Regions from separate parts of the Streptomyces sp. ID05-39B genome, predicted to be linked through region 1. Evidence: riboswitches for the same ligand, from Rfam matches in the RefSeq annotation. Region 1 holds a riboswitch; each other region holds the start of a gene.
The links. A riboswitch is a leader RNA that binds a small molecule or an ion and turns the genes downstream of it on or off. The one in region 1 is predicted to bind cobalamin.

Region 1 (10,522 bases):
TGCAGGGCAACGGCGCGGTGATGCTCGGTTCGAAGGGCCACGGCGGTCTCTTCGACGCGGCGATGAAGGATGCCGGCCCGGCCGGGGTGTACGTCGTCGTGGACGACGTGGACGCCCACCACCGGCGGGCCGTGGAGCACGGCGCGGAGATCCTGATGCCCCCGACGGACCAGGAGTACGGCTCACGGGACTACATGGCCCGGGACGCCGAGGGCAACATCTGGAGCTTCGGCACGTACGCGCCCGAGATACAGGGCTGACGCCGGCGCCGGGTTCAGCCGCCGGTGTGGACCTGGAAGGCGGCCCGGCGGACGGCCTTGGCCAGCGCCGGGTCGGGATGCGCGGCGGCGAGCGCCACCAGGACCTGCACGGTGCGCGGGTGCCCGACGGAGCGGACCTCGGCGAGCAGCGCGGGCACGGTCGGCTGGAGCGCGGACTCCAGGTGCCGTACCAGCATCGGCGCCTCGCCGTGGTCGGCGACGGCCGCGGCCGTGTCGACCCACAGCCAGGTGGCCTCCTCGCGGGTGAGCACCTCGTGGGCGTCCTCGGGGTCCACCCCGTCGTGCTCGGCCAGCCACAGCAGGGCGTACGGCCGCAGGGCGGGCTCCTCGACGACGGCGCGGACGTCGGGCTCGGCGGGGGCGCCGACGACACGCAGCGCCTCGAAGGCGAGGCCGCGCAGCAGGGCGTCCTCGCCGCGGGCGGCGGTGAGCAGGTCGCCGACGGCACTGCCGACGGGGCGGGCGGCGAGCCAGGCGCGGTACTCGGCGCGGGCGGCGTTCGGGCGGAGCTGGGCGCAGCCGCGGAGCATCACCTCGGCGGCGACCTCGATGTTGCCGGCCGGGCTCTGCGCGGCGACGCAGATCTGCTCCAGCTTGACCCAGACCGCCCAGCTGCCGAGCGGGGTCAGGGTGGCATGGCCGTCGCCGCAGGTGAGGGCGCCCACCGAGGCGAGGGCGTGCAGGGCCCAGTCCAGGAGGGGGGCGAGTTCGGCGGCGCGGGCGGGCTCCGCCGGGTCGGCGTCGGCGGAGGAGCCGGCCGGCCTGAGGCTCGGGATGCCGCCGTCCTCGGGGCCGTAGGGGACCTCGCAGCGCTCGGTGCGCAGTTCGGTGACGCGCTGGCGCAGCAGGTCGAGGAGCTGGTCCACGGGGACGGGCCCGGCGGACAGCTGGAGGAAGGAGAGCACCTGCGGCATGGCCGAGACGACCTCGCCGACGGCGCCGGACTCCTGGTCGGCGGGTTCCGGCGTGGCCAGCGACCAGGCGTCGAAGAGGGCGACCCAGCCGCGCAGTACGGCGCTGTCGTCGCGGTTCCAGGCGCGCAGCCGCCAGCCGGGGCGCGCGCTGTCTCCGTGCACCTCGACGAGGCCGGCGAGGCGGGCGGTGTCCCAGTCGGCGCGGACCTGAGCCGTGGTCAGGCCCAGATCCGAGGCGGCGCGTTCGGCGGTCGTCGCGGAGAGCGTGGCCTTGCCGTCGTCGGTGGCGGCGTCGCGGCCGGGTCGCCCGCTGGGCGGACGAGTCGAAGCCTGGAGTCGCGCGGGATACGGGACGTCACGGGTGCAGTCTTCCGGTTGACGGTCCGAAAACCCAAACGGAATGTCACGGCGGGCTACGGGACTGGCCAACGCACGAGGTTCGGGGAGGGGGAGGAGACGTGTTCAGGCCAGCGGTACAGCCTTAAACGGAACCCTGGGGACCGCTCCGGGCGCGGTGTGCTCCCGGTGGCTCGCGTCAAGCTCGCCCCAGGCTTACATCAGGGGGGTCAGGAAGCGGCGCAGGGCTTCCTCGTAGGCGGCCGGGTCGGGGTTCCACATGGCGGCGTGCGGGGCGTGCGGGACGGGGTGGAGTGCGACGAGTCCGGGGCGGCGGGCGGCGAAGCGGCGGGAGGCCGCCCAGGGGGCCACCTTGTCGTCGGGGCCGTGGAAGACCAGGGTCGGCACGGCCGGCCAGGCCCGGTCGGCGGGGCCGGCGTTCAGGCCCGCTCGGCCCTCGGCGGCGCGGACGGCCAGCGGCAGCAGCGCGCCCGGGGTGTGCCGGGCCGAGGCGAGGGCGCGCAGGGTCGCCTGCCAGTCCAGGACCGGGGAGTCCAGCACCAGCCCCGACACGAGGTCGCGCAGCCCGGAGCGGGCGGCGGCGCGCAGGGCCATGGTGGCGCCGGTGGACCAGCCGAGCAGGACGATGCGTTCGGCGCCGTAGCGGACGGCGTACCGCATCGCCGCGTCCAGGTCGCGCCACTCGGTCTCGCCGAGGTGGTTGAGGCCGTCCGGGGAGCGGGGCGCGCCCAGGTCGCCGCGGTAGGAGAGGGCGAGCACCGGGAAGCGGCGGCGGTGCAGGAAGCCGGTCAGGTTCAGGGCGTGCTCGCGGGTGGTGCCCAGGCCGTGCACGGCGATCACCCAGGTGCGGCGGGCGCCGGGGACGAACCACGCGGGCAGCGTGCCCAGCTCGCCGGGCACGTCGACGTCGGCGTGTTCGAGGCCGAGCGCGGTGTCCGGGTTGCCGACGTACAGGTTCGGGGTCAGCCACACCGCGTCGCCGGCGCTCAGGGTGCCGTGGGTGAGGCGCTCCAGGCGGCGTACGACCGTGTCGGCGGAGTGCGGGGCGGTGGCCAGGACGGGGCCGACGACCGCGTGGGAGCCGTCGCCCGCGAGGCCGTAGGTGCCGGGGCGCAGGGCGACGAGGTGGCGGGTGAGGGTCACCTGGTCGGCGGTTGTGCCGTGCACGGTGAGCCGGGGTTCGGTGGGCAGGGGCCGGCCGGGGGACGCCTTCAGCGCCGCGTCGCTGGCGAGGCGGCCTGCGGCCACGCTCGCCGCGCCCGCGGCGAGGGCCGCGGCTGCGGTGACTGCGGTTGCGGTGACGGTGCGCACCCGTCCAGTGTCCTGGCCGATCCTCTTTGCGGCCAGTGGTGGGGGTTCAGGGCGTCATGGGCGGGCGTGGGGTGCGTGCGGGACGTCACCTCGCCTCTCGTTGGCCGTAGCCGCTCAGCTTCTCGACCGCCGCTGCGAGCTGGTCCTCGGTCAGCAGGTGCGGAGTCCGGCCGGGGACCGATGCCGCCGTCAGCCACAGGTGGCACATCCATTCCAGCTGGGCCGTGCGGTCGTAGGCCTGGTCGAGGGTGGCGCCGTAGGTGAGGGTGCCGTGGTTCTGGAGGAGGCAGGCGGTGCGGCCGGTGAGGGCGTCAAGGAGGTTGCGGGCGAGTTCCTCGGTGCCGTAGGTCGCGTAGGGGGCGACGCGGACGGGGCCGCCGAGGGCGCCCGTCATGTAGTGGACGGGCGGGAGTTCGGTGACCAGGGTGGAGACGGCGGTGGCGTGGACGGCGTGGGTGTGGACGACGGCGCGGGCGTCGGTGGTGCGGTGGACGGCGAGGTGCATGGGCAGTTCGCTGGTCGGGGTGAGGGTGCCGAGGACCTGTCGGCCGTCGAGGTCGACGCCGGTGACGTCGGCCGGGGTGAGCCGGTCGTAGGGGACGCCCGAGGGGGTGACCAGGACGAGGTCACCGACGCGGACCGAGACGTTGCCGGAGGTGCCGACGACGAGCCGGTCGGCGACGGTGCGGCGGGCCGTGGCCACGAGCTGTTCCCAGGCCCGTGAGATCTCCCCTTTGTGCAGGTCAGGGGTGTTGTCGTCGAGGTCGTGCCGCTGGTCGGTCATACCGTGATCCTGCCAGGTGACGAACATCTCAGTCAGGCCCCTTCGAGCCCTTCCGGGAAGCACCCCCGGGACCCTGGCCCGTGCGGCGCCTGGGCGGCGTGGCGGAGTGGAACGAGTCCCGCCGATTGCGGACACCACGAAGCCCCGCCCAGTTCACCTTCCGTTCACTCAGGTTCCCTACGTTCATCCAGCCAATGACCTCGAACGATTGCCTGGGTACATGGAAAGCTTCTCGCTGATCCTCGCGATTGTGGTAGTAACCGCACTTGCGTTCGATTTCACGAACGGTTTCCACGACACCGCCAACGCGATGGCCACCACCATCTCGACCGGTGCGCTCAAGCCCAAGGTCGCGGTGGCCATGTCCGCCGTGCTGAACCTTGTAGGCGCCTTCCTCTCCGTGGAGGTCGCCAACACGATCTCCAAGGGTCTCGTCGACGAGACCGGCATCCGTCCCGAGGTCATCTTCGCCGCGCTGGTCGGCGCGATCCTCTGGAATCTGGTGACCTGGCTGGTCGGGCTCCCGTCCAGTTCCTCGCACGCCCTGATGGGCGGCCTGATCGGCGCCACCATCGCCTCGGCCGGTGCCGGCGCGGTCCACGGTGACGTGCTGGTCACCAAGGTCCTGATCCCGGCGATCGCCGCGCCGATCGTGGCGGGCGTCGCCGCGATGCTCGCGACCCGGCTGTCGTACACGCTGGGCAAGAAGGCCGACGGCAAGGCCGCGGCGAAGGGCTTCCGCACCGGCCAGATCGCCTCGGCGGGCCTGGTCTCGCTGGCTCACGGCACCAACGACGCGCAGAAGACGATGGGCATCATCACCCTCGCCCTGGTCGCCGGCGGCGCCGTCGCCCCCGACTCCGACCCGCCGCTGTGGGTCATCCTGTCCGCGGGTCTGGCCATCGCGCTCGGCACCTACCTCGGCGGCTGGCGCATCATCCGCACCATGGGCAAGGGCCTGACCGACCTCCAGCCGCAGCAGGGCTTCGCCGCCCAGACCAGCGCGGCGACCGTCATCCTGGCCTCCTCCCACCTCGGCTTCTCCCTCTCCACCACGCACTCGGTCTCCGGATCGGTGATGGGCGCGGGCCTGGGCCGCAAGGGCGGGGTCGTCCGCTGGTCGACCGCCACCCGGATGTTCGTCGCCTGGGGTCTGACGCTGCCGGCCGCGGCCCTGGTCGCCGCCCTCGCCGAGTACGTGACCGGCTTCGGCAGCTGGGGCACGGCGCTCGTCGCGGTGTTCCTCATCGCCTCCAGCGCCGCGATCTGGAAGATCTCGCGCCGCGAGATCATCGACCACACCAACGTCGTGGACGTGCCCGAGGAGCCGGCCGGCGTGGTGACCACCGCGATCGCCGCCGTGACCCCGCCCCCGGCGGGCACCATCACCGAGGACCTGACGGCCACCATCGCGGCCCCCGTGACGGAGCCGGCCCCGCCGGCCACCACCAGCGTCTGAGTCCCGCCCCCACCGGTACGAAGGAAGAAGCAGCATGAAGATCGACTGGGCGTCTCTCGGCTCCGTCTTCGGTGTCAGCCTCGTCATCACCGTGGCCCTCGTGGCCCTGTTCACCCTCGGCATCATGGGCCTCTCCCGCCGCGAGCGGGCAGCGGCCCAGGGCGACTCCGCCACCCTGGCGGTCACCGGCGCCTACGCGTGCTTCGCGGCCTGCGCGGCGGCGGTGGCGTACGGGATCTCGCTGATCGTCGCCTGACGGACGGCGCACACGCGCGTGGGGCGCGGGACGGATCACCGTCCCGCGCCCCACGCGTGCGTGACGGCCGTGACCGGAGGTATGTGGGCTTCTGCACACTGTCCCGCCGCAGGTCAACAGCGAGTTGACGGCCCTTCCGGGCGCGTGGTGGACTGCCGGAGCCATGTTCGGCGACAGAAGAGGAAGCCGGTGTGATTCCGGCGCGGTCCCGCCACTGTCACCGGGGTAGACACCCCCGGGAGCCAGGAACTCTCGTCGCCGGTCTCGTCGAACCAGGGCGTGGACACCCTGAGTGAGGACATATCGCCATGCTCGGCTGCCGTTCGAGGTTTTGCACCAGGTCGTTGCCCGACCCGTCGGCCGGCTGAGCCGGTGGGTGCCGATCGCCGCTACGCGTACGGTGCCGCCGCCGGCCTCCTGGGGGACCTGCTTCTCGGCGATCCGCGCCGGGGGCATCCGGTCGCCGTGTTCGGGCGGGCCGCGGCCGGCGTGGAGCGGGTGCTGTGGCGGGACCACCGCGGGTGGGGTGCCCTGCACACCGCCGTGTGCGCCGGTGGCGCCGTGGCCCTCGGGGCCGCCGCCACGCACGCCGTACGCCGCTCCCCCGCCGCCTCCGTCGCGTTGACCGCCGCCGCCGCCTGGTCCGTCGTCGGCGGGACCTCGCTGGTCCGGGAGGCGCGGACCATCGGGCACGCCCTGGAAGCCGGGAACCTCGAAGGGGCGCGGGCGCGGCTGCCGCATCTGTGCGGGCGGGACCCGCAGGCCCTGGACGCCGACGGCGTCGCCCGCGCGGTCGTCGAGTCCGTCGCCGAGAACACCTCCGACGCGGTCGTGGGCGCCCTGGTGTGGGGGGCCGTCGGCGGGGTGCCGGGTCTGCTCGGGTTCCGGGCCGTCAACACCCTGGACGCCATGGTCGGCCACCGCTCGCCCCGCCATCGCCTGTTCGGGTGGGCCTCGGCCCGGCTGGACGACGTCGCCGGATGGCCGGGGGCGCGGCTGACCGCCGTGCTCGCCGCTGTCGCCGGGGACGATCCGCGGGGTGCGGTGCGGGCCTGGCGGGCCGACGCGGACCGGCATCCCAGCCCCAACGCCGGTCCCGTGGAGGCGTCGTTCGCCGGCGCCCTCGGGGTGCGCCTCGGCGGGACGCTGTCGTACGGCGGGCGGGTCGAGCACCGGCCCGTGCTGAACGGGGAGCGCGGGCGGACCGTCGTGCCCCAGGACATCGAACGTGCCGCGCGGCTCTCCCGCCGGGTCGGCCTGCTCGCGCTCGGCGTCACCGTCGCCGCGCGCGTCGTCACCGCGCGGTTCGTCACCTCGCGCGTCGTCACCGCGCGCGTGGCCGCCGCGGGAGTGAAGGGACGTACGTCATGAGCGGGGGTCTCCTCGTCGCCGGCACCACCTCCGACGCGGGCAAGAGCGTCGTCACGGCCGGGATCTGCCGGTGGCTGGTGCGGCAGGGGGTCAAGGTCGCGCCCTTCAAGGCGCAGAACATGTCCCTCAATTCGTTCGTGACCCGCGAGGGCGCCGAGATCGGGCGGGCGCAGGCCATGCAGGCTCAGGCCTGCCGGGTCGAGCCGACCGCACTGATGAATCCGGTGCTGCTCAAGCCCGGCGGTGAACAGAGCAGCCAAGTGGTGCTGCTCGGGAAGCCGGTCGGTGAGATGAGCGCGCGCGGCTATCACGGCGGGCGGCAGCAGAAACTCCTGGGAACCGTTCTCGACTGTCTCGCCGAATTGCGGGGCACGTATGACGCGGTGATCTGTGAGGGGGCGGGCAGCCCGGCCGAGATCAATCTGCGGCGGACCGACATCGTGAACATGGGCATCGCGCGGGGGGCGCGGCTGCCCGTGCTGGTGGTCGGGGACATCGACAGGGGTGGCGTCTTCGCCTCGTTCTTCGGGACGGTCGCGCTGCTCTCGCCGCAGGACCAGGAGCTGGTCGCCGGGTTCCTGGTGAACAAGTTCCGCGGTGACGTCTCGCTGCTGGAGCCGGGCCTGGACATGCTGCACGGGCTGACCGGGCGGCGGACGTACGGGGTGCTGCCGTTCCGACACGGGCTCGGGATCGACGAGGAGGACGGACTGCGCGTCTCGCTGCGCGGGACCGTCCGCGAGTCGAACGTCTCGCCGCCGGTCGGCGAGGACGTGCTGCGGGTCGCCGTGTGCTCGGTGCCGCTCATGTCCAACTTCACCGACGTGGACGCGCTGGCCGCCGAACCGGGCGTCGTCGTGCGGTTCGTGGACCGGCCGGAGGAACTGGCCGACGCCGATCTGGTCGTCCTGCCGGGGACCCGGGGGACGGTCCGGGCGCTGGAGTGGCTGCGCGAGCGCGGGCTGGCGGAAGCCGTCCGGCGCAGAGCCGCCGAAGGCCGGCCGGTCCTCGGCATCTGCGGCGGCTTCCAGATCCTCGGGGAGCACATCGAGGACGAGGTCGAGAGCCGGCGCGGTCATGTCGACGGGCTCGGAGTGCTGCCCGTCCGGGTGCGGTTCGCCCGCGAGAAGACCCTCACCCGGCCCGTCGGCGAGGCCCTCGGCGAGCACGTCGAGGGGTACGAGATCCATCACGGGGTCGCCGAGATCCAGGGCGGCGAGGCGTTCATCTCCGATGGCGAGGGGCACAGCCTGGACGGCTGCCGGGTCGGCCAGACCTGGGGCACCCACTGGCACGGCTCACTGGAGTCGGACGGTTTCCGCCGGGCGTTCCTGCGGGAGGTGGCGGCCGCCGCGGGCCGCCGTTTCGTGCCGGCCGCCGACACCTCGTTCGCCGCGCTGCGCGAGGAGCAGCTCGACCGGCTCGGCGACCTCATCGAACAGCACGCGGACACGGACGCGCTGTGGCGGCTCATCGAGTCGGGCGCGCCGCAAGGACTGCCTTTCATTCCACCGGGAGCGCCCGCATGAGCACAGTGTTGTTGTTGTCGACCGCCGACACCGATCTGCTGGCGGCCCGCGCCGCCACCGGTGCCACCTACCGGATCGGCAATCCGACCCGCGTGGACGTCGCCGAGGAGCTTCCGGGACTGATCGAGGGCGCGGACGTCGCCGTCGTACGGCTGCTCGGCGGGAAGCGGGCCTGGGAGGACGGGCTCGCCGCGCTCAGGGCGGCGGGCATCCCGACCGTGCTCCTCGGCGGGGAGGCCGTGCCCGACGCGGAGTTGATGGCCGAGTCGTCCGTGCCCGCGGGCGTGGTGGCGGAGGCGCTCAGGTATCTCGTGGAGGGCGGGCCCGCCAACCTCGCCGAGCTGGCGCGGTTCCTCTCCGACACCGTGCTGCTGACGGGCGAGGGGTTCGAGGAGCCGCGCACGATGCCCGGGTACGGCGTCCACGGCGACCGGGTGTTCCAGGACGGCCGCCCCACCGTCGGGGTGCTCTTCTACCGCGCCCATGAACTGAGCGGCAACACCGCGTTCGTGGACACGCTGTGCGATGCGATCGAGGCCACCGGGTCCAACGCCCTCCCCGTGTACTGCGGTTCGCTGCGCGACGCCGACCCCGGCCTGTACGAGATCCTCGGCGCGGCGGACACCCTGGTCGCCACGGTCCTCGCCGCGGGCGGCACGCACGCCTCGCAGGCCTCGGCCGGCGGCGACGAGGAGGCCTGGGACATCGGCGCCCTCGCCGACCTCGACGTGCCCGTCCTGCAAGGGCTCTGCCTGACCTCCTCGAAGGCCGCCTGGGACGCCTCCGACGCCGCCCTGTCCCCCATGGACGCGGCGATGCAGGTCGCGATCCCGGAGTTCGACGGGCGGCTGATCACGGTCCCCTTCTCCTTCAAGGAGCAGGGCCCGGACGACGTTCCGGTGTACGTCGCCGACCCCGAGCGGGCCGCGCGCGTCGCAGGTATCGCCGTACGGCACGCCCGGCTGAAGCACAAGGCGAACGCCGACAAGAAGCTCGCGCTGGTCTTCACCGCCTACCCGACCAAGCACTCGCGAGTCGGCAACGCGGTCGGCCTCGACACGCCCGTCTCCGCCGTCCGGGTGCTGGACGCCCTCAAGGCGGCCGGTTACACGCTCACCGAATACCCCGACAACGGTGACGAGTTGATCCACCGGCTGATCAACGCCGGTGGCCACGACGTCGAATGGCTCACCGAGGAGCAGCTCGCCGCCGCGCCCGCGCGGGTGCCGCTGGCCGACTACCGGGCCTGGTTCGACAAGCTCGACCCCGACCTCAGGCAGGGCATGCTGGACGCGTGGGGCGAGCCGCCGGGCAGCCTCTACGTCGACGGCGACGACATCGTGCTGGCCTCCCTGCAGTTCGGGAACGTCGTCGTGATGATCCAGCCGCCGCGCGGCTTCGGCGAGAACCCCATCGCGATCTACCACGACCCGGACATGCCGCCCTCGCACCACTACATGGCGGCCTACCGGTGGCTGGAGAACAGTTTCGGCGCCGACGCCATCGTCCACATGGGCAAGCACGGCACGATGGAGTGGCTGCCGGGCAAGGGGCTGGGACTGAGCGGGGGCTGTGCGCCGGACGCCGTACTCGGTGAACTCCCGCTGATCTACCCGTTCATCGTCAACGACCCCGGTGAGGGCACCCAGGCCAAGCGGCGCGGGCACGCCACCGTCGTCGACCACCTGGTGCCGCCGATGGCGCGCGCCGACACCTACGGCGACCTGGCCAAGCTGGAGCAGCTGCTCGACGAGTACGCGCTCGTCTGCGACCTGGACCCGACGAAGACGCCGGCCGTGCGGGCGCAGATCTGGACGCTGGTGAAGGCGGCCGAACTCCACCACGACCTGCACGTCGACGACCAGCCGGACGACGCGGCGTTCGACGAGTTCGTCATGCACATCGACGGCTATCTGTGCGAGATCAAGGACGTGCAGATCCGCGACGGCCTCCACATCCTCGGCGGCGGACCGGTCGGCGAGCCCCGCGTGAACCTGGTACTGGCCGTGCTGCGGGCCTCGCAGGTGTGGGGAGGGCAGGCGAACGCGCTGCCCGGTCTGCGGGCCTGCCTCGCGGAGCACTTCGGGCTCGTCGAGAAAGAGCTGCTCGCCGAGCCGGGGGCGCCGGTCAAGGTCCCGGTGGAGCTGACGGACCTCGTGGACGGCCCGGCCCGCTCGGCCGCCGACGCGGTCGACCTGCTGGAGCAGCTGTGCCGCCGGATCGCGGAGGGCATGGAGGCACGGGAATGGGCGGCCGGCGA
Region 2 (10,522 bases), on a different contig from region 1:
CATGCCGATCGCCGAACTGGCTCCGGGCACCTGGTACCTGGCCGTCGAGCAGGGCGCCCAGGGCCTGGTGGCCCAGACCCAGGACGGCCGTCGCGGTGTACTGCGCGACACCTCCGGCATCCAGCGCGGCTGAGGCTCAGCTCCGCAGCCGGGCCCGCGTCTCGCGGCCCCTCGCCCTTCCGGGCGGGGGGCCGTTGTCGTACAGTCGCCTACCGCCAGGACAGCTGACATACCGTCAGGAGGCAGGCATGCGGCTCGGTCTCGCGCTCGGCTACTGGGGACGCGGCCCCTCCCCCGCGCATGTGGAGCTGGCGCGGGAGGCGGAGCGGCTCGGGTACGACTCGGTGTGGACGGCCGAGTCCTGGGGGTCGGACGCCTTCACCCCGCTCACCTGGATCGCCGCCCACACCTCGACGATCGGGCTGGGTACGGCGGTTGCGCAGATGGCGGCCCGTTCACCGACCACGACGGCGATGCACGCGCTCACCCTGGACCATCTCTCCGGCGGGCGGATGACGCTGGGCCTCGGCCTGTCCGGGCCGCAGGTCGTCGAGGGCTGGTACGGGCGCCCGTTCCCGGCCTCGCCGCTGACGGCGACCCGCGAGTACGTCGACGTCGTACGGCAGGTGCTGCGGCGGGAGGGGCCCGTCGAGCTGGACGGGCGTTTCCACCCGCATCCCTACCGGGGTCCGGACGGGACCGGGCTCGGCAAGCCGCTGAAGCCGATCACGCATCCGCTGCGCGCAGGCCTGCCCGTGCTGCTGGGCGCGGAGGGGCCGAGGAACGTGGCGCAGACGGCCCGGATCGCCGACGGCTGGCTGCCGCTGTACTGGTCGCCGGACCGGCCGGACGCGTACGGGCCGGCGGTGGCGGAGCTGCCTGCGGGGTTCCGGGTGGCGCCGATGGCGCGGGTGCGGGTGTGCGACGACGTCGCGGAGGGGCTGTTGCCGGTCAAGGCGATGCTGGGCTTCTACATCGGCGGGATGGGGCACGCCCGGCGCAACTTCCACGCCGATCTGATGGCCCGCATGGGGTACGAGGAGGAGGCCCGGCGGATCCAGGAGCTGTTCCTGGCCGGGCGCCGGGAGGAGGCCGTACTGGCCGTCCCGGACGCGTTCGCCGACGAGATCTCCCTGGTGGGCCCGCGCGGGCGCATAGCCGAGCGGCTGGAGCGGTGGCGCGCGGGCCCGGTGACGGACCTGCTGGTCCTGACCCCGGACCCGCACACCCTGCGCGTCCTGGCCGAACTCAACTCCTAGGCGGCGCGGGAAGGTAGGCCACCGCGCGGGGGACGGGAGAGGTCGGGAACCGGTCGTGTTTCATTCCGTCACGGGCGGCAAGGCGCACTGTATGTCCCCTCGATATGAGAACGGTGCGCATTCGGCCGGCAGGATCATCGCCGTCGTCGCCGACGTGATGGCCTTCATCCTGGGCCTCTGGATCGTCATGTATCTGCTGGACGCCAACCGGGGCAACGAGTTCGTGCAGTTCGTGCACGAGGTGGCCCGCTGGCTGGCGGGCTGGTCGCACGACCTGTTCACGTTCGACGAGGCGTGGGCGCGGGTCGTGGCGGGCTACGGCCTGGCGGCGATCGTGTACCTGTTCATCGGCCACGCGATCGCCAACCGGGTCCGCCACTGACGCCACTGGCCCCTCGAAGACCTCCCCAACGCCCCTCGGTCGACCCTCTCAGTCGCAGCAGTCGGGATCCAGCCCCGTCGGCAGACGGTCGCCGGAGAACACCGCGCAGGTGGCGTCGTGGCCGCCCAGGGCCGCGACCGCGAGCAGCAGCGACCCGGCGGTCCACGTCGTCAGCTCCTGCGGCCAGATCGCCGCGTCGTCGAAGACGTACCCCGTCCAGTACAGGCCCGACTCCGGGTCGCGCAGCCGCTGGATCCACTGGAGGATCTCCAGCGCCCGGTCGGACTCGCCGATCACCCAGAGCGCCAGGGCCAGTTCGGCCGACTCCCCGCCGGTCACCCACGGGTTGGGCACCACGCAGCGCACGCCGAGCCCCGGCACGACGAACCGCTCCCACATCTCCTCGATGCGGGCCTTGGCCTCGACGCCGGTGAGCGCGCCGCCCAGGACCGGGTAGTACCAGTCCATCGAGTAGCGGGCCTTGTCCAGGAAGCGCTCCGGGTGCCGCCGGATGGCGTGCCGCAGCGCGCCCGCCGCCAACTCCCAGTCCGGCTGGGGTTCTTCGCGCTGTTCGGCGATGGCCAGGGCGCAGCGCAGCGCGTGGTGGATCGACGAGGATCCGGTCAGCAGGGCGTCCGTGGTGGGCGTGCCGTCGTCGTCGCGGCGCCAGCCGATCTGTCCGCCGCTCTGCTGGAGCCGCAGCACGTACTCGACGGCCGCGTGGACGACCGGCCACATGCGGTCCAGGAAGGTGTCGTCGCCGGTGGACAGGTAGTGATGCCAGACACCGACGGCGACGTAGGCGACGAAGTTGGTCTCGCGGCCACGGTCGGTGACGTCGGCGAAGTCGCCGTCGGCGTAGGCCGCGTACCAGGAGCCGTCCTCGTGCTGGTTCCGGGCGAGCCACTCGTAGGCCCGCTCGGCGGCCTCGTGCTCGCCCGCCGCGTCCAGCGCCATCGCGGCCTCGGTGTGGTCCCACGGGTCGAGGTGGTGCCCGCGGAACCACGGGATCGCCCCGTCCTCGCGTTGTTCGGCGAGGATGCCGCGGACGGTCCCGGCGGCCTGCTCGGCGGTGAGGACCCCGGCCAGGACGAGGTGTTCTGTCCGGGGAGTCGTCACTTGGCGTCCACTCGGGGCAGGTGGGGCTTGGTCGCGTACGCCACGAAGCTCTTGCCGATCAGCGGGTTCAGCGCCTGTTCGGCGACCCGGGTCGCCAGGGGCTTCTTCATGATGTCCCAGACCAGCAGCTTGTGGTACGCCCGCACCGGCAGCGCCTGGTCGTTGTCGACCCCGAACGCGCACTTGAGCCACCAGTACGGCGAGTGCAGCGCGTGGGCGTGATGGCTGCCGTACGGCCTGAGGCCCGCCTCGCGGATCTTGCCGAGGAGTTCGTCCGCCTTGTAGATGCGGATGTGGCCGCCCTCGACCTCGTGGTAGGCGTCGGACAGGGTCCAGCAGACCTTCTCGGGGCCGTAGCGCGGCACGGTGATGGCGATGCGTCCGCCGGGCTTCAACACCCGTACCATCTCGGCGAGTACGCCCTTGTCGTCGGGGATGTGCTCCATCACCTCGGAGATGATGACGACGTCGAAGGACTCGTCGGGAAAGGGCAGCGCGAGGGCGTCGCCCTCCATCGCGGTGGCGGTCGCGCCCTCGGGGGCCTCGCCGGCCTCCTTCATGGCGGCGAACCACTTGGCGACCTCGCGGATCTCCTCGGCGTTCTGGTCCAGCGCCACGACCTGGGCGCCGCGCCGGTAGCACTCGAAGGCGTGGCGTCCCGCCCCGCAGCCGAGGTCCAGGACACGGTCGCCCGGGGCGAGCGGGAACCGGGAGAAGTCGACGGTCAGCACGTGGCCCTGCTTTCGCGATCGGATTCGACGTCAACGTCTGGGACAGCATCTGGGGAGGAGGCCGGGGCGGGAAGAGCCGGCAGCGCTCCGAAGGGGCGGGGGCCGCGTCGGTCTCCGCCCCGCTCGACGGCCTCGCGGTACCGCTCGACGGTGCCCTCGGCGGCGCGCGCCCAGGTGAACCGCTCCAGCACCCGCTCGCGTCCGGCCGCGCCCATCCGGGCCCGCAGTGCGGGGTCGGCGAGCAGCCGGCTCAGCGCGGTGGCCAGCGCTCCCGCGTCGCCCGGCGGTACGGCCAGGCAGGTCTCGCCGTCGCGTCCGGCGACCTCGGGGGTGGCGCCGCCGGTGGTGGCGACGAGTGGGGTGCCGGTCGCCATGGCCTCGGCGGCCGGCAGCGAGAAGCCTTCGTAGAGGGAGGGCACGCAGGCGACCTCCGCCGAGCGGACCAGGTCGACGAGTTCGGCGTCGGAGATGCCCTTGACGAACTCGATGGCGCCTTCGAGGCCGTAGCGTTCGACGGCGGCGGCGACGGGGCCCTCCTGCGGGCGCTTGCCGACGACGACGAGATGGGCGTTCGGCTGTTCGGTACGGACCTTGGCCAGCGCCTCGACGAGGAAGACCAGGCCCTTGAGGGGCACGTCCGCGCTGGACGTCGTGACGATGCGGCCCGGCACGACGGACACGGACGAGTCGGGCGCGAACAGGTCGGTGTCGGCGCCGATGTGGACGACGTGGATGCGCTCGTCACGGACCCCGAGGTGCTCGACGATCTCCTGGCGGGAGGTGCCGGAGACGGTGAGCACGGACGGCAGCCGGCGGGCGACGCGCTTCTGCATACGGGTGAAGGCGTACCAGCGGCGCACCGAGGCACGCCGCTTGCGTCCCTCGGCGGCGTCCAGCTCCAACTGCCGGTCGACGGTGATGGGGTGGTGGATGGTGGTGACCAGCGGGGCGCCGACATCACCCAGCAGGCCGTAGCCGAGGGTCTGGTTGTCGTGCACGACGTCGAACTCGCCACGGCGGGCGCGCAGATGGCGGCGGGCCCGCAGCGAGAAGGTCAGCGGCTCGGGAAAGCCGCCGGTCCACATCGTCGCCACTTCGAGGGCGTCGATCCAGTCGCGGTACTCGCCGCGTCCCGGGGTGCGGAAGGGGTCCGGCTGACGGTAGAGGTCGAGACTGGGCAGCTCGGTGAGGGACAGCCGGCCGTCGTGGCCCCCGTCGAGGACCGGGTACGGCTGGGAGCCGATGACCTCGACGCGGTGGCCGAGGCGGGCGAGTTCACGCGAGAGGTGGCGGACGTAGACGCCCTGGCCGCCGCAGAACGGGTTTCCCTTGTAGGTGAGGAGCGCGATGTCGAGCGGTCGCCCGCCGTCCGCGGCGAGGTCCTGGGACCCCGCCTGACTGGCCTCAGCGGTCACTCCGGGCCCCCTTCTGCCTGCACTGTCCCGCGAGACTACGACGGGACGCTAATCTAGAACAAGTTTCAGACTTGATCGTCCGGGAGGCTCTGAATCTACCGGCAGGTAAGGACGCTGTGAGCCGTGGATCAGGTGATTCACGCCACGACCCGGCGCCCTGTTCCGCTGAGTGATCACAAGGCCTCACCGACCGTCACGGAACGGGACCCATGCCCGCGCACGCCAAGGGGGACAAGGTGGATACCAGCATCCAGCGCCCCTCCGCCGCTCCCCTCACCGAGCGGCAGGAGGCCCGTCGCCGCCGCATCCTGCACGCGAGCGCCCGGCTGGCGAGCCGGGGCGGGTTCGACGCGGTGCAGATGCGGGAGGTCGCCGAGTCCTCGCAGGTGGCCCTCGGCACGCTCTACCGCTACTTCCCGTCCAAGGTGCATCTGCTGGTCGCCACGATGCAGGACCAGTTGGAGCGGATGCACGGCACGCTGAGGAAGAAGCCCCCGGCGGGCGACACCCCGGCCGAGCGGGTCGCGGAGACCCTGATGCGCGCCTTCCGGGCCCTCCAGCGCGAGCCGCACCTGGCCGACGCGATGGTCCGCGCCCTCACCTTCGCCGACCGCAGCGTCTCCCCCGAGGTCGACCAGGTGTCCCGCCAGACCACCGCGATCATCCTGGACGCGATGGGCCTGGCGGATCCCACTGCGGAACAGCTCTCCGCGGTCCGCGTCATCGAACACACCTGGCACTCGGCCCTCATCACCTGGCTCTCGGGCCGGGCCTCCATCGCCCAGGTCCGCATCGACATCGAAACGGTCTGCCGGCTGATCGACGTGACGCAGCCGCCCCCGCCCCGGTAGGGCGGCCGCCGGCTCTACTCCTCCGGCGGGAACACCGCCTCCCCGTTCTCCGCCAGGGTGATCACGATCGCCTCGACCGGGCAGCTCTCCGCGGCCGCCAGGACGCGTTCGTCGGCGCCCGTGTCGGGGGCGCTCGGGTGGGACTGGCGGGCGCGGTCGAGGTGGAAGCGGTCGGGGGCGTGGTGCAGGCACTGGGCGGAGCCGATGCACAGGGAGCGGTCGACCTCGACGTGCCAGCGGTCTCCCGTCCCGGGTACGCCCATCCGCTCAGCCCTCCCAGCCGGCCGGCAGGTGGATCATCTTGTGCTCCAGGTACTCGCCGTACCCTTCGGGGCCGAACTCCCGGCCCAGGCCGCTGTTCTTGTAACCGCCGAACGGGCCGAGCATGTCGAGGCTGAAGGTGTTCACGGAGTACGTCCCGGTGCGGACCTGGCGGGCCACCTCGATGCCGTGCCCGACGTCCGCGGTCCACACACTGCCGCTCAGGCCGTAGTCGGAGTCGTTGGCGATCTTCACGGCCTCGGCCTCGTCGCCGTAGGGCAGGAGGCAGATCACCGGGCCGAAGATCTCCTCGCGGGCGATCCGCATGGAGTTGTCGACGTCTCCGAAGAGGGTCGGCTCGACATACCAGCCGCGGTCCAGGCCGGGCGGCCGGCCGCCGCCCGTGAGGATCTTCGCGCCCTCCTCCTGGCCGATGCGGATGTAGTCGAGATTGCGCTGCTGCTGACGCCTGGCGACCAGCGGGCCGACCTGGGTCGCGGGGTCCAGCGGGTCGCCGACGACCAGTGCGCCGGCCGCCGCCGTGAAGGCGTCCGCGAACTCGTCGTAGCGGGAGCGCGGCAGCAGGATGCGCGTCTGGGCGACGCAGGCCTGGCCGTTGTTCATCCAGGCCGCCGAGACGACCTGGGGGACGGTCGTCTCGATGTCCGCGTCCGGCAGGACGAGCGCCGCCGACTTGCCGCCCAACTCCAGGGTGACGCGGGTGAGATGGCGGGCGGCGACCTCCATCACGCGCTTGCCGGCCGCCACCGATCCGGTGAAGGAGACCTTGTCGACGCCGGGATGCCCGACCAGGTACTCGCTCACCTCCCGGTCCGCGGGAAGGATCGACAGGACCCCTTCGGGCAGTCCCGCCTCCCGGGTGATCTCCGCCAACAGGTAGGCGTCCAGAGGTGATTCGGGCGACGGCTTGAGCACCACCGTGCAGCCGGTGAGCAGCGCGGGCGCGAGCTTGGCGGCGGCCACGAACTGCGGGACGTTCCAGGGGGCGACCGCGGCCACGACCCCGACCGGTTCGCGCCGCACCAGGATCTTCCCGAGGACGCCGTCGCGCCGCTCCTCGACGGGGAAGCCGCGCGCGACGGTGATCGCCGCGTCCCACACCATCATCGCGCCGAGCGCCTGCGCGAGGACGCTCCAGGAATACGGGGAGCCGTTCTCGGAGGAGATCACCCGGGCGATCTCCTCGTACCGGGCGGCGATCCCGTCCTTGATGCGGGTGACGACCGCGATCCGCTCCGCCAGCGGCAGCCGGGGCCACGGCCCCTCGTCGAAGGCCCGCCGCGCCGCCGCGACCGCCCGGTCCACGTCGGCGGGCGAGGCGTGCGGTACGCGCCCGATGACCTCCTCGGTGTGCGGCGAGACGACCTCGATGACGTCCTTGCCGAGGGGGTCGGTCAACTCCCCGCCGATGAACAGCTGTCCGTGTTCCACTAGCTCGGCCATGGCGACTGCCTCCCGAGGGCGCCGGCGTCTCTGAGTCTCCGCCGACGTGTCTGAGACGAAGTTTCTGACGGTGTTTCAGAAACTGATACCAGTTCTCGTTATAGTGGGCAATGGCCGTGGGACGGAGGGCGCATGACGAGCAGCCTGGACGAGGGCCCCGTGCCCCCGACGACGTACGACCACGGCGGAGGCGTGTGCTCGCTGCGCGTGCCCATCCCGGACAACCCCCTCGGGCACACCCTGGTGTACGTCGTCGACACCGACCGCGGGCCGGTCCTCGTCGACACCGGCTGGGACGACCCCGCCTCCTGGGACGCCCTGACCGCCGGGCTCACCGCCTGCGGCACCTCCGTCACCGAGCTGTACGGCATCGTCGTCACCCACCACCACCCCGACCACCACGGCCTGTCGGGCGCGGTGCGCGAGGCCAGCGGCGCGTGGATCGCGATGCACGCGGCGGACGGCGCGATCGTCCGGCGGACCCGCGCGACCCGGCCCGCCCGCTGGTACACGTACATGACGGACAAGCTGGTGGCCGCCGGTGCGCCCGAGGAGCACGTGGCCCCGCTGCGCACCGCCCGGCGCCGCGCGTTCCCGGGCCTCTCCCCCGCCCTTCCCGACCGCGAGATCGAGCCGGGGGAACTCCTCGACCTGCCCGGCCGCCGCCTGCGCGCGATCTGGACGCCGGGCCACACCCCCGGCCATGTCTGCCTCCACCTGGAGGAGGACCACCCGGACCGACTGCCGGGCCACGGACGGCTGTTCTCCGGCGACCATCTGCTGCCGGAGATCACCCCGCACATCGGCCTGTACGAGGACCCCGACGACGCCACGGTCACCGACCCCCTCGGCGACTACCTGGCCTCCCTCGAACGCGTCGGCCGCCTCGCCGTCGCCGAGATCCTCCCCGCCCACCAGTACGCCTTCACCGACGCCTCGTCCCGGGTACGGGACCTGCTCGCCCACCACGAGGACCGCCTCGCCGGCCTGAGGGAGTTGCTGGCCGAGCCGCTCACCCCCTGGCAGCTCGCCGAGCGCATGGAGTGGAACCGCCCCTGGGAGCAGATCCCGTACGGCTCCCGGAACATCGCCGTCTCGGAGGCCGAGGCCCACCTGCGGCGCCTGGTGAAACTGGGGCACGCGGAGGCGGTGACGGGGAGCGAGCCGGTCACGTACGTGGCCGTGTAGGCACGGCGGCAGACGCGGCGCGCACTTCACCGGACGTATCGGCACCGTCCGCCCGGGTCGAGCGGCGCGCTCCCCGTCGTTCCCACGGGCCGCACGTACCCCCGCTCACGGGCTGCCCTCAGGGCCATTCCTACGGCCGAGTACAGTGGCCCGGTCGTCATCACACCCGTACGGGGGAAAGCCGGTGCAATTCCGGCGCTGACCCGCAACCGTGAGCAGTGGACACCACCATTGCCAGCCGGACTGCCCCGGACGGACGTGACCGGCTCACGTGCGTCGGCGCCGCCGCCGTACGGCACCGTCGAGGTATGCGGAGCCGAGCCGCCGGGATGTCCCGTGCTGCCCGGCTCCCTGACAGGGAGAGGCACCCGCCGATCATGAACGTCCGTCGCAGCGCCGCGGTCCTGGCCGCCACCGCAGTGATCGGCGCCGCCACGCCCGCCGTGGCCGCGTCCCCGTCGCCGACTCCGTCCGTGGCGATCCCGTCCGGCCTGTACGGCAGCGCCGACCCGACGTACGACGGCGTCTGGCGCCAGTCGCTCGCGCTGCTCGCCCAGGACACGGCCGGGGTGAAGCCGGCGGGGAAGGCCGTGGACTGGCTGACCGGCCAGCAGTGCGCGAACGGCTCCTTCGCCGCGTTCCGCGCCGACCCGGCCAAGGCCTGCGACGCCAAGCTGATGGTCGACAGCAACAGCACGGCCGCCGCCGTCCAGGCCCTCGCGGCCCTCGGCGGGCACGAGGCCGCGGTGGACAAGGCCGTCGGCTGGCTGAAGTCCGTACAGAACGCGGACGGTGGCTGGGGGTACGCCCCCGGCGGTGCCAGCGACACCAACTCGACGTCCGTCGTCGTGGGCGCGCTGGCGGCGGCCGGGGCGAAGCCGGCGGAGGTCGTGAAGGGCGGGAGGTCGCCGTACGACGCCCTGGTCGGGCTGGCGCTGCCCTGTGCCGCGGGCGGCGCCTTCGCCTACCAGCCCGACAAGCAGGGCAAGCTGTCGGCGAACGCGGACGCCACGGCGGCGGGCGTCCTCGGGGCGCTCGGCAAGGGCCTCGCGGCCGGAGCCGCGAGGAAGGCGGACGCCGCCGCCTGCGCCGACGCCGGCTATCCGGGCTCGCCGCAGGCCGCCGCGAACGGCGCCGCCTACCTGGCGAAGTCCGTCGCCAAGGACGGGTACCTGACCTCCGTGCTGCCCGGCGCCGAGAACCAGCCGGACTACGGCAACACCGCCGACGCCGTGGTCGCGCTCGCCGCACAGGGCGGCGCCGAGCAGGCCCGGAAGCCCCTCGCCTGGCTCCAGCGGAACGCCGCAGCCTGGGCGAAGCAGAGCGGCCCCGCCGCCTACGCCCAGCTGGTCTTCGCCGCCCACGCGACGGGTACGGACCCGCGCGCGTTCGGCGGCACGGACCTGGTCGCCGCCCTCAACTCGACGGGCCCGACGCCGCAGCAGACCGGCAAGGCGACCGGTGGCCTCCAGCGTGACGACTCCGACGAGAAGGACGGCACCGAGGACTCCGACGACGGCTTCGGCGTCTGGTGGACCGTCGGCGTCTTCCTCGTCGCGGGTATCGGGATCGGCTTCCTGATCAGCGGCCGCAGGAAGCGGCAGCAGTGATAGGCCGCCTCGCCGCCCTGCTCGTCGCCGCGGTGTTCCTGGCTCTGGCGGCCGGCACCGGCCCGGCCCAGGCCGCCGGATACCGCTACTGGTCGTTCTGGGACCGCGACGGCGACCGCTGGGTCTACGCCACCGAGGGCCCCTCCACGGCCCGCCCCGCCGACGGCGCCGTCCAGGGCTTCCGGTTCGCGGTCAGCCAGGACTCGCAGGACACGTCACGGCCACGCGGCGCGGCCTCGTTC
Region 3 (10,522 bases), on a different contig from region 1:
TCTACTGGTTCCACCACGAGTCCGGCCGCTACATGGTCGACAGCTGGGACGACCGGTCCACGCCCCCGTACGTCAACAACGAAGCGGCAGGTGAGAAATGACCGTCGAGTCCGTCAAACCCGTGACACCCGAGGCATCCGGACTGCGTGAGCCGCCACTGGCCGGCGGCGGGGTTCCGCTTCTCGGCCACGGCTGGAAGCTCGCCCGTGACCCGCTGGCCTTCATGAGCCAGCTGCGCGACCACGGCGACGTCGTCCGCATCAAGCTCGGACCGAAGACGGTGTACGCCGTCACCACGCCGGCCCTCACCGGGGCGATGGCCCTCAGCCCCGACTACATCATCGCCGGACCGCTGTGGGAGTCCCTGGAGGGACTGCTCGGCAAGGAGGGCGTGGCCACCGCCAACGGTCCGCTCCACCGCCGTCAGCGGCGCACGATCCAGCCCGCGTTCCGGCTCGACGCCATCCCCGCCTACGGGCCCATCATGGAGGAGGAGACGCGCGCGCTCGTCGAGCGGTGGAAGGGCGGCGAGACGATCGACTGCACCTCGGAGTCGTTCCGGATAGCGGTGCGGGTGGCGGCCCGCTGCCTGCTGCGCGGGCAGTTCATGGACGAGCGGGCCGAGCGCCTGTGCATCGCGCTCGCCAGCGTCTTCCAGGGGATGTACCACCGCATGGTGGTACCGCTCGGACCGCTCTACAGGCTGCCGCTCCCGGCCAACCGCGAATTCAACCGGGCCCTGGCCGATTTGCATCTCCTGGTCGACGAGATCGTCGCCGAACGCCGGGCATCCGGTCAAAAGCCGGACGATTTGCTGACGGCATTGCTGGAGGCGAAGGACGACAATGGCGACCCGATCGGGGAACAGGAGATCCACGACCAGGTCGTCGCGATCCTCACCCCCGGCAGCGAAACCATCGCTTCCACGATCATGTCCCTGTTGCTGGTTCTCGCGGACCACCCGGAACAGGCGGAGAAAGTGTGCGCCGAGGTGCGCGAGGTCACAGGAGGGCGACCCGTCGCATTCGACGACGTCCGCAGGCTCACGCACACGAACAACGTCGTCATCGAGGCCATGCGTTTGCGTCCCGCCGTATGGATATTGACGCGGCGGGCGGTCACCGAGACCGAACTCGGTGGCTATCGCATTCCGGCCGGTGCCGACATCGTGTACAGCCCGTACGCGATCCAGCGCGACCCGCGGTCCTACGAGCGGCACCTCGACTTCGACCCCGACCGCTGGCTCCCGGAGCGGTCGAAGGACATCCCGAAGTACGCGATGCGGCCGTTCAGCGTGGGCAACCGCAAGTGCCCGAGCGACCACTTCTCGATGGCCCTGCTCACGCTGGTCACGGCGGTGCTCGCGGACGGCTACCGCTTCGAGCAGGTCCCCGGCTCGGTCGACGCGACCCGGGTGGGCATCACGCTGCGTCCGCAACGACTGCGGCTCAAGCCCGTCCCACGGTGAGAGCCTGTGACACAGGCTCTGGGACCGTCCCCCTGCCGGCGTGCGTTCAGGCGGCCTCCGGGCCCCGGAACGTACGCCGGTAGGCGTTCGGGGTGGTGCCCAGCGCCCGGACGAACTGGTGCCGCAGCGCGCCCGCCGTGCCGAAGCCGGTCCGCCAGGCGATCGCGTCCACCGTCTCGTCGGACGCCTCCAGGAGATGCTGGGCGAGCAGCACCCGCTGGCGCAGGATCCAGCGGTAGGGCGTCGTGCCGGTCTCCTGCTGGAAGCGGCGGGCGAAGGTGCGCGGCGCCATGTGGGCGCGGGCGGCGAGCTGCTCGACGGTGACCTCCTGGTCGAGGTGCTGCTCCATCCAGGCGAGCACCTCGCCCACGGTGTCGCAGGTCGAGCGTGGCAGCGGCCGCTGGATGTACTGCGCCTGGCCGCCGTCCCGGTGCGGCGGTACGACCATCCGGCGGGCGATGCCGTTGGCGACCTCGGGGCCCTGCTCCTTGCGCACGAGGTGCAGGCAGGCGTCGATGCCGGCGGCCGTGCCGGCCGAGGTGATCACCGGGTCCTCGTCGACGTAGAGCACGTCTGGTTCGACGGTCGTGCGCGGGTACTCGCGGGCGAGCTGTTGCGCGTGCCGCCAGTGCACCGCGCAGCGCCGCCCGTCCAGGAGTCCCGCCGCGGCCAGCACGAACACCCCGGAGCACACGCTCAGCACCCGGGTTCCGCGGTCCACGGCCCGGCGCAGCGCGTCGAGCAGCTCGGGCGGGAACTCCCGTGCCGTGTACGTGTCCCCGGCAGGCACGGCGATCAGGTCGGCGCTCTCCAGCCGTTCGAGGCCGTGAGAGGTGCTCATCGTGAAGCCGGCGTGCGGGGTGGACAGGGTCGGCCCCTCGGCCGAGGCGATGGCGAAGTCGTAGACGGGCAGCCCCTCGTCGCTGCGGTCGATGCCGAACACCTCGCAGACGACTCCGAGTTCGAAGGGGTGCACGCCGTCGAGGAGGATCGCGGCCACGTTCTTCAGCATGCGGCCAGTGTGCACCCGTAGTGGCAGGAATTTGAAGGTGTACGGCAGTCCTGCCACTGTCAGGAGTGTCATGAGAGCACGATGCTTACCTCATGAACGCACTCACCGAAGCCCTCACCGTCCTGGTCCTCTTCCTCCTCCTCGCGGGCCCGGCGCTCGTGGGGCTGGCCCACGAACGCCGGGTCGACCGCCAACTGCGCGAGGCGCGGACCCGGGCCGCCCGGTCTCGGACCGCCCGGTCTCAGAAGTCCTCGTCCAGGTCGACCGTGCCCTCCACCGCGACCTGGTACGCCGACGGCCGACGCTCGAAGAAGTTGGTCAGCTCCTGAACACCCTGCAGCTCCATGAAGGAGAACGGGTTCTCCGAGCCGTACACCGGGGCGAAGCCGAGGCGGCTCAGCCGCTGGTCGGCGACGCACTCCAGGTACTGGCGCATCGAGTCGGTGTTCATACCCGGCAGGCCGTCCCCGCACAGGTCGCGCGCGAACTGCAGCTCGGCCTCGACGGCCTCCCGCAGCATGTCGGTGACCTGCTCCTGGAGCCGGTCGTCGAACAGCTCCGGCTCCTCCTTGCGGACGGTGTCGACGACCTCGAACGCGAAGGACATGTGCATGGTCTCGTCACGGAACACCCAGTTGGTGCCGGTGGCGAGGCCGTGCAGCAGACCCCGGCTGCGGAACCAGTAGACGTAGGCGAAGGCGCCGTAGAAGAACAGGCCCTCGATGCACGCGGCGAAGCAGATCAGGTTGAGCAGGAAACGGCGGCGGTCGGACACCGACTCCAGCCGGTCCAGCTTCTCCACCGAGTCCATCCAGCGGAAGCAGAACTCGGCCTTCTCGCGGATGGAGGGGATGCTCTCGACCGCGTCGAAGGCGGCGGCGCGGTCCTCCGGGTCGGGGAGGTAGGTGTCCAGCAGGGTCAGGTAGAACTGGACGTGCACGGCCTCCTCGAACAGCTGCCGGCTCAGGTAGAGCCGTGCCTCGGGGGAGTTGATGTGCTTGTAGAGCGTGAGCACCAGGTTGTTCGAGACGATCGAGTCGCCCGTCGCGAAGAACGCGACCAGCCGGCCGATCAGGTGCTGCTCGGCGGGCGTCAGCTTCGCGAGGTCGGTGACGTCCGAGTGGAGGTCGACCTCCTCGACGGTCCAGGTGTTCTTGATGGCGTCCCGGTAGCGCTCGTAGAAGTCGGGGTAGCGCATGGGACGCAGGGTCAGTTCGAAGCCCGGGTCGAGCAGGTTCTTCTGGTTGTCTCGCATTACTGGCAGGCCTCGCAGGACTCGGGGTTCTCAAGGGAGCAGGCGACGGCCTCTTCGGGGGCCGGCTGCTGCACGGGGATGGGGGCCTGCGCCTGGGCGGCGCGGGCGATGCGGGTCGCCGGGCGCGAGCGCAGGTAGTACGTCGTCTTCAGCCCCGACTTCCAGGCGTACGCGTACATCGAGGAGAGCTTGCCGATGGTCGGCGTCTCGAGGAACAGGTTCAGGGACTGCGCCTGGTCCAGGTACGGGGTGCGCGCGGCGGCCATGTCGATCAGACCGCGCTGCGGGATCTCCCACGCCGTGCGGTACAAGGCCCGCACGTCCTCGGGGATCCAGGTGAACCCCTGGACCGAGCCGCTCGCCTCGCGCAGCGCCTCGCGGGTGCGGGCGTCCCAGACACCCAGCTCCTTGAGCTCCCGCACCAGGTAGGAGTTGACCTGGAGGAACTCGCCGGACAGCGTCTCGCGCTTGAACAGGTTGGAGACCTGCGGCTCGATGCACTCGTACACACCGGCGATCGAGGCGATGGTGGCGGTCGGAGCGATGGCCAGGAGCAGCGAGTTGCGCATGCCGGTCACCGCGATCCGCTCCCGCAGCGCCGCCCAGCGCTCCGGCCAGCTGAACTCGACGCCGTAGTGGTCGGGGTGCAGCACTCCCCGCGCGGTGCGGGTCTTCTCCCAGGCGGGCAGCGGGCCGTTGCGCTCGGCGAGGTCGGCGGAGGCCTCGTACGCGGCGAGCATGATGCGCTCGGCGATCCGGGTGGAGAGGGCCCTGGCCTCGGGCGAGTCGAAGGGCAGCCGCAGCTTGAAGAAGACGTCCTGGAGGCCCATCGCGCCCAGACCGACCGGACGCCAGCGGGAGTTGGAGCGGCCCGCCTGCTCGGTCGGATAGAAGTTGATGTCGACGACGCGGTCCAGGAAGGTGACGGCGGTGCGGACGGTCTCGTCCAGCCGCTCCCAGTCGAGGTCGTGGCCGACCACGAACGCGCCCAGGTTCACCGAGCCCAGGTTGCAGACCGCCGTCTCCCCGTCGTCGGTGACCTCCAGGATCTCCGTGCACAGGTTCGAGGAGTGGACGACATGACCCGGCTCGGCGGTCTGGTTGGCGGTGCGGTTGGCGGCGTCCTTGAACGTCATCCAGCCGTTGCCGGTCTGCGCGAGGGTGCGCATCATGCGGCCGTACAGGTCACGTGCAGGGATGGTCTTCCGCGACAGCCCCCGGGCCTCCGCCGCGCGGTAGGCCGCGTCGAACTCCGCGCCCCACAGGTCGACCAGCTCGGGCACGTCGGCCGGGGAGAACAGGGACCACTGACCGTCGGCGTCGACCCGGCGCATGAACTCGTCGGGGATCCAGTGCGCGAGGTTGAGGTTGTGCGTACGGCGGGCGTCCTCACCGGTGTTGTCGCGCAGCTCCAGGAACTCCTCGATGTCGGAGTGCCAGGTCTCCAGGTAGACCGCGGCGGCGCCCTTGCGCCGGCCGCCCTGGTTCACGGCGGCGACCGAGGCGTCCAGGGTCTTCAGGAACGGCACGATGCCGTTGGAGTGCCCGTTGGTGCCGCGGATGAGCGACCCGCGGGAACGGACGCGGCTGTACGACAGACCGATGCCGCCGGCGTGCTTGGAGAGGCGGGCGACCTGGTGGTAGCGGTCGTAGATGGAGTCCAGCTCGTCCAGCGGGGAGTCGAGGAGGTAGCAGGACGACATCTGGGGGTGCCGGGTGCCGGAGTTGAACAGGGTGGGGGAGGACGGCAGATAGTCCAGGCGGCTCATCAGCGTGTAGAGCGCGGAGACCTCGTCGACGGACCTCGCCGTGTCGTCCTCGGCCAGGCCGCTCGCCACCCGCAGCAGGAAGTACTGGGGCGTCTCGACCACCTTGCGGGTGATCGGGTGGCGCAGCAGGTAGCGGCCGTACAGGGTGCGCAGGCCGAAGTAGCCGAAGCGGTCGTCGGCGCCCGTGTCCACCAGCGCGTCGAGCCGGGCCGCGTGCAGCCGGACGAACTCGGCGGTGCGGTCGGCGATCAGGCCCTCGCGGTGGCCGACGGCCACGGACTCGGTGAAGGAGGTGACGCCCTGCGAGGCGGCCTCGGCGCGGATGCCGATCGTCAGCAGCCGGGCGGCCAGCCGGGAGTAGGCGGGATCCTCGGAGATCAGACCGGCGGCCGCCTCCGTGGCCAGCTCGCGCAGCTCCGGCTCGTCCGCCCGCGCGGACCGGCCCCGCAGTGCGGCGGCGGCGACCCGGCCGGGGTCGGCGTCGGGAAGGTCGGCGGTCAGCTCGGTCAGCGTCCGCAGCAATGAGGCTCCGGGACCGTCGGTCTCCAGGGCTGCTGAAACCGGTTCGGCTGGCGCGATGGTCACGTGGGGCTCTCCCTCGCTCGGCGAGGGCCTTGCGCAGGGCAGGGGGCAGCACACGAGCGCGGGGGCGCGTCGCGTCCACCGGCCCATTCCGCGAGGCCCGGACGTCAGGGCACCCGAGCCGGACGGACCGGGTGCGCTGCCGGCAGGTGCTCGGACTGACCATGCGTGCGCAAATGCAGAGGTACGCACGCAAGTACACCGTTGCGGGACAGTTCCGGATTCGCACCGGATTCCCCTGCGGCGACAGCGAGCATGAGCATACATCTTGTGCCGGGCCGCCGTGCGACCCCCAGATGTTGTGTCGGGCTGGCTTCGCAGCGTCAACTCATAGGTGCGCTTCGGCGGGAGCGCACCGTACGACAACGGGCCGCCGAGGCGACTTGCCTTCGGCGGCCCGCTGCGGGATGCGTACGAGGGGTGCTCCCTCCCGCTAGTGCCCTGCCCCCGCCGTGGCCGGGGGCAGCTCCGCCTTGACGCCCGGGTCCCCGGCGTCCGCCGTGTAGTCCGAAGGGGACGTCTCGTCGACGCCCTCCGGGGCCTTCAGCGCCTTCAAGACGAAGGTGAGCACCACCGTCACCACCACGTTCAGCACGAACGCCGTGAGGCCGATGTAGCCGATCTCACCGATTCCGGGGATCTCCTTCGACGAACCGCCGAAGTGCTTCTGGGAGGGGGAGGCGACGCCGTACGCCGCGACCGTGCCGTAGACCATGCCGACCGCCCAGCCGGCCAGCAGCGCCCAGCGGTGGAACCATCGGGTGAACAGGCCGCCGACCAGGGCCGGGAAGGTCTGCAGGATCCAGATGCCGCCCAGGAGCTGGAAGTTGATGGCGACCGTCTTGTCCATGGTGAGGACGAAGACCAGCGCGCCCACCTTCACCAGGAGCGAGACCAGCTTGGAGACACGGGTCTCCTCCCTGGGTGTGGCGTCCGGCTTGATGAAGTCCTTGTAGATGTTGCGGGTGAAGAGGTTCGCCGCCGCGATGGACATGATCGCCGCCGGCACCAGCGCGCCGATGCCGATCGCCGCGAACGCCACGCCCGCGAACCAGTCCGGGAACATGTCCTCGAACAACTGCGGGATCGCCAGCTGCCCGTTCTTGACCTTCACCCCGGCCGCGATCGCCATGAAGCCCAGCAGGGCGAGCAGACCCAGCATGAGCGAGTACAGCGGCAGGATGGTGGTGTTGCGGCGGATCACCTCACGGCTGCGCGAGGACAGCGTCGCGGTGATCGAGTGCGGGTACATGAACAGCGCCAGCGCGGAGCCCAACGCCAGCGTCGCGTACGTCCACTGGCCCGCGTCGCCCGGCACCAGCGCACCGCGCGGCGCGCCCGTCGCCGGGTTGGGCTGCGCGAAGGCGTCGCTCGCCTTGGCGAAGATGTCGTCGAACCCGCCCAGCTTGATCGGGATGTAGATGATCGCCACCGCGATGACGATGTAGATCAGCGTGTCCTTCACGAACGCGATCAGCGCGGGAGCCCGCAGGCCCGAGGAGTAGGTGTACGCCGCGAGCACGCCGAAGGCGATCAGCAGCGGCAGGTCCTTGACGAACCAGTTGGTGTCCTCGCCGCCGCCGACGCCCATCACGTCCAGTACGGCCTGGATGCCGACCAGTTGGAGCGCGATGTACGGCATGGTGGCCAGGATGCCCGTGACGGCCACGGCCAGGGACAGCCCCTTGGAGCCGAACCGGCCGCGCACGAAGTCCGAGGTCGTCACGTACCCGTGCTTGTGCGAGACCGACCACAGGCGCGGCAGGAACGTGAAGATCAGCGGGTAGACGAGGATCGTGTACGGCACCGCGAAGAAGCCCGCCGCGCCGGCCGCGTAGATCGCCGCCGGGACCGCCACGAACGTATAGGCCGTGTACAGGTCGCCGCCGAGCAGGAACCAGGTGACCCAGGTACCGAAGGACCGGCCGCCCAAGCCCCATTCGTCGAGGCTGTGCTCGTCGTCGGCCCTGCGCCAGCGGGCCGCCAGGAAACCCATGACGGTGACGGCCAGGAAGAAGAAGATGAAGACGGCGAGTGCCACGCCGTTCACGCCGTCGTTCACTTCGCCGCACCTCCGCCCTGGTTCCTGCGGCCGCGCTGGTCGAACTGCCACAGCTTGTACGCGGTCACCGTGAGCAGGGTGGAGAGCAGCACCCACAGCATCTGGTACCAGTAGAAGAAGGGGATGCCGATGAACGTGGGGTCGGTCTTCGCATACGAGCCGACCCACAGCATCGCCACGAAGGGTGCGAACAGACAGAGGACGATGGCGACGCGCAAAGGCGTGACCACCGGCCCTCTGTTCACTTCTGGGGCTTCTGACATCGGGCGGCTCCGTCCCCTAGCAGATCATGTGCAACGCGCACGAAATGTAGGTGACGGATAAAGCCAAGCGGAAGACCTCGTCCGCATATCGGTCCCGATACTCCACGCTGTGCTGTCCCGGGGGATCACCCCGGACTCCCAGCCGTCCCGCCGAACCGCCCGTCCAGTCCACCGCTCGTCCAGTCCACCGGCCGCTGGTCCACCGGCCGCTGGCCCACAGACCGCTAGTCCACAGGCCGCTTGAGTCGCGCCACGAACTTGTACCGGTCCCCCCGGTACACCGAGCGCACCCACTCCACCGGCAGGCCCTCCCTGTCCACGGAGTGGCGGGACAGCATCAGCATCGGCAGACCGACGTCCGTGCCGAGCAGGCCCGCCTCGCGCGGGGTGGCCAGGGAGGTCTCGATGGTCTCCTCGGCCTCGGCGAGGTGGACGCCGTAGACCTCGGCGAGCGCCGTGTAGAGGGACGTGTACTTCACCAGAGACCTGCGCAGGGCCGGGAATCGCTTGGCCGAGAGGTGGGTGGTCTCGATGGCCATCGGTTCGCCGTTGGCCATGCGCAGCCGCTCGATGCGCAGCACACGGCCGCCCGTGGTGATGTCGAGCAGCTCGGCGAGGCGGTCGTCGGCCGTGATGTAGCCGATGTCCAGCAGCTGCGAGGTGGGTTCGAGACCCTGGGCGCGCATGTCCTCGGTGTACGAGGTGAGTTGGAGCGACTGGGACACCTTCGGCTTGGCCACGAAGGTGCCCTTGCCCTGGATGCGCTCCAGCCGGCCCTCGACGACCAGCTCCTGGAGCGCCTGGCGCACGGTGGTGCGCGAGGTGTCGAATTCGGCCGCCAGTGTGCGCTCGGGCGGCACCGGGGTGCCGGGCGACTGCGTCTCCGTCATGTCGAGGAGATGCTTCTTCAGCCGGTAGTACTTGGGCACGCGCGCGGTACGGACGGTCGCCCCACCCTCGTTCTCCGCACTGCTGACGTCGGTGCTCATGTCCTGCCTTCCCGGCTCCGGGTGCCGAAGCGGCCGACAAACCCGTCGGCCGCGGCTCACATCGTGGCACGGGTTTGCCGGCGGGGTGTCCAGTGCGGTGACCTCGCGAGCTCCGTGATCTCTTCTGTATACCCCTGGGGACCCTGTTGGTCTAGTCCAGCAGGTCGCGCGGGGCCGATTGGTCCAGTCCCCCGAAAGGGGGCGATGCGCCGCCCTTGAATTGAAAAGTCCCTGCATATCGCGGTCCCGTAACGGACGACTCAACCCAGGTTGAACACCCTTGACAGCCCAATTGGTCTGAGCCAAGCTCCGGCTTACTGGTCTACACCATTGGTCCAGGTCCTGGTCCCACGGACGGTACGCGTTGACGCTCGACCGCGGCGGGGAGGCAGGGGGGTTTGTGGCATCCCTGAGGAGGGTTGGCGTGAAGCGCAAGCTGATAGCCGCGATCGGTATCGCGGGCATGATGGTCTCCATCGCGGCGTGCGGGGACGACAAGGACAGCGGTGGCTCGGACAAGGGCACCGACGCCAAGGAACTGACGGTCTGGCTGACCGTCGACGCCCAGAACAACTGGCCCGAGCTGGTCAAGGCCGCCGACGCGGCGGTGCAGAAGAAGCACCCCGGCGTGAAGATCAACCACGAGTACTACGGCTGGCCCGACAAGAACGCCAAGCTCGACGCGGTTCTCGCCACCGACAAGGTGCCCGACGTGGTCGAGATGGGCAACACCGAGATGCTCGGCTACATGGTCAAGGGCGCCTTCGCCCCCCTCGACGCCGGCAAGTTCGACAACTCCTCCGCCTGGCTGGACGGCCTCAAGGCCTCGGTGACGTACGAGGACAAGACCTACGGCGTGCCGTACTACGCGGGTGGCCGCGTCGGCAACTGGCGCAAGGACCTCTTCGCCTCCGCCGGAGTCAAGGCGGCCCCCAAGACCTACGCGGAGCTGACCGCCGCCCTGGACAAGGTCCAGAAGAAGGAGGGCGACAAGTTCAGCTCCTGGTACCAGCCCACCCGTGACTGGTACGCGGCCATGTCCTTCGTCTACGACGCCGGCGGCTCCATCGCGAAGGAGGAGGGCGGCCAGTGGAAGGGCAACCTCTCCTCCCCGGAGTCCCT

Region 2: linked by a shared signal. The riboswitch ahead of P1P75_RS29440 (prenyltransferase/squalene oxidase repeat-containing protein) and the one ahead of P1P75_RS33505 (cobalamin biosynthesis protein) in region 1 are both predicted to bind cobalamin.
Region 3: linked by a shared signal. The riboswitch ahead of P1P75_RS08435 (ribonucleoside-diphosphate reductase subunit alpha) and the one ahead of P1P75_RS33505 (cobalamin biosynthesis protein) in region 1 are both predicted to bind cobalamin.

The regions. Positions count from the first base shown of each region.
Region 1 covers NZ_JARGEF010000234.1:1,606-12,127, reverse strand. Annotated here, with positions in the region: gene P1P75_RS33535 (VOC family protein) at 1-260, shown strand, start outside; gene P1P75_RS33530 (hypothetical protein) at 275-1,624, opposite strand; gene P1P75_RS33525 (alpha/beta fold hydrolase) at 1,748-2,863, opposite strand; gene P1P75_RS33520 (class II aldolase/adducin family protein) at 2,949-3,647, opposite strand; gene P1P75_RS33515 (inorganic phosphate transporter) at 3,868-5,106, shown strand; gene P1P75_RS33510 (hypothetical protein) at 5,141-5,362, shown strand; cobalamin riboswitch at 5,516-5,635, shown strand; gene P1P75_RS33505 (cobalamin biosynthesis protein) at 5,735-6,733, shown strand; gene P1P75_RS33500 (cobyric acid synthase) at 6,730-8,262, shown strand; gene cobN (cobaltochelatase subunit CobN) at 8,259-10,522, shown strand, end outside.
Region 2 covers NZ_JARGEF010000176.1:485-11,006, reverse strand. Annotated here, with positions in the region: gene P1P75_RS29490 (DUF5336 domain-containing protein) at 1-133, shown strand, start outside; gene P1P75_RS29485 (LLM class F420-dependent oxidoreductase) at 249-1,259, shown strand; gene P1P75_RS29480 (hypothetical protein) at 1,351-1,641, shown strand; gene P1P75_RS29475 (prenyltransferase/squalene oxidase repeat-containing protein) at 1,690-2,760, opposite strand; gene P1P75_RS29470 (class I SAM-dependent methyltransferase) at 2,757-3,491, opposite strand; gene P1P75_RS29465 (glycosyltransferase family 4 protein) at 3,485-4,906, opposite strand; gene P1P75_RS29460 (TetR family transcriptional regulator) at 5,116-5,757, shown strand; gene P1P75_RS29455 (ferredoxin) at 5,772-6,020, opposite strand; gene P1P75_RS29450 (aldehyde dehydrogenase) at 6,025-7,482, opposite strand; gene P1P75_RS29445 (MBL fold metallo-hydrolase) at 7,615-8,670, shown strand; cobalamin riboswitch at 8,804-8,939, shown strand; gene P1P75_RS29440 (prenyltransferase/squalene oxidase repeat-containing protein) at 9,048-10,280, shown strand; gene P1P75_RS29435 (SCO2322 family protein) at 10,277-10,522, shown strand, end outside.
Region 3 covers NZ_JARGEF010000023.1:31,039-41,560, reverse strand. Annotated here, with positions in the region: gene cyc1 (epi-isozizaene synthase) at 1-101, shown strand, start outside; gene P1P75_RS08455 (cytochrome P450) at 98-1,468, shown strand; gene P1P75_RS08450 (helix-turn-helix domain-containing protein) at 1,515-2,480, opposite strand; gene P1P75_RS08445 (hypothetical protein) at 2,573-2,809, shown strand; gene P1P75_RS08440 (ribonucleotide-diphosphate reductase subunit beta) at 2,722-3,735, opposite strand; gene P1P75_RS08435 (ribonucleoside-diphosphate reductase subunit alpha) at 3,735-6,089, opposite strand; cobalamin riboswitch at 6,213-6,384, opposite strand; gene mctP (monocarboxylate uptake permease MctP) at 6,520-8,148, opposite strand; gene P1P75_RS08425 (DUF3311 domain-containing protein) at 8,145-8,411, opposite strand; gene P1P75_RS08420 (GntR family transcriptional regulator) at 8,636-9,400, opposite strand; gene P1P75_RS08415 (extracellular solute-binding protein) at 9,825-10,522, shown strand, end outside.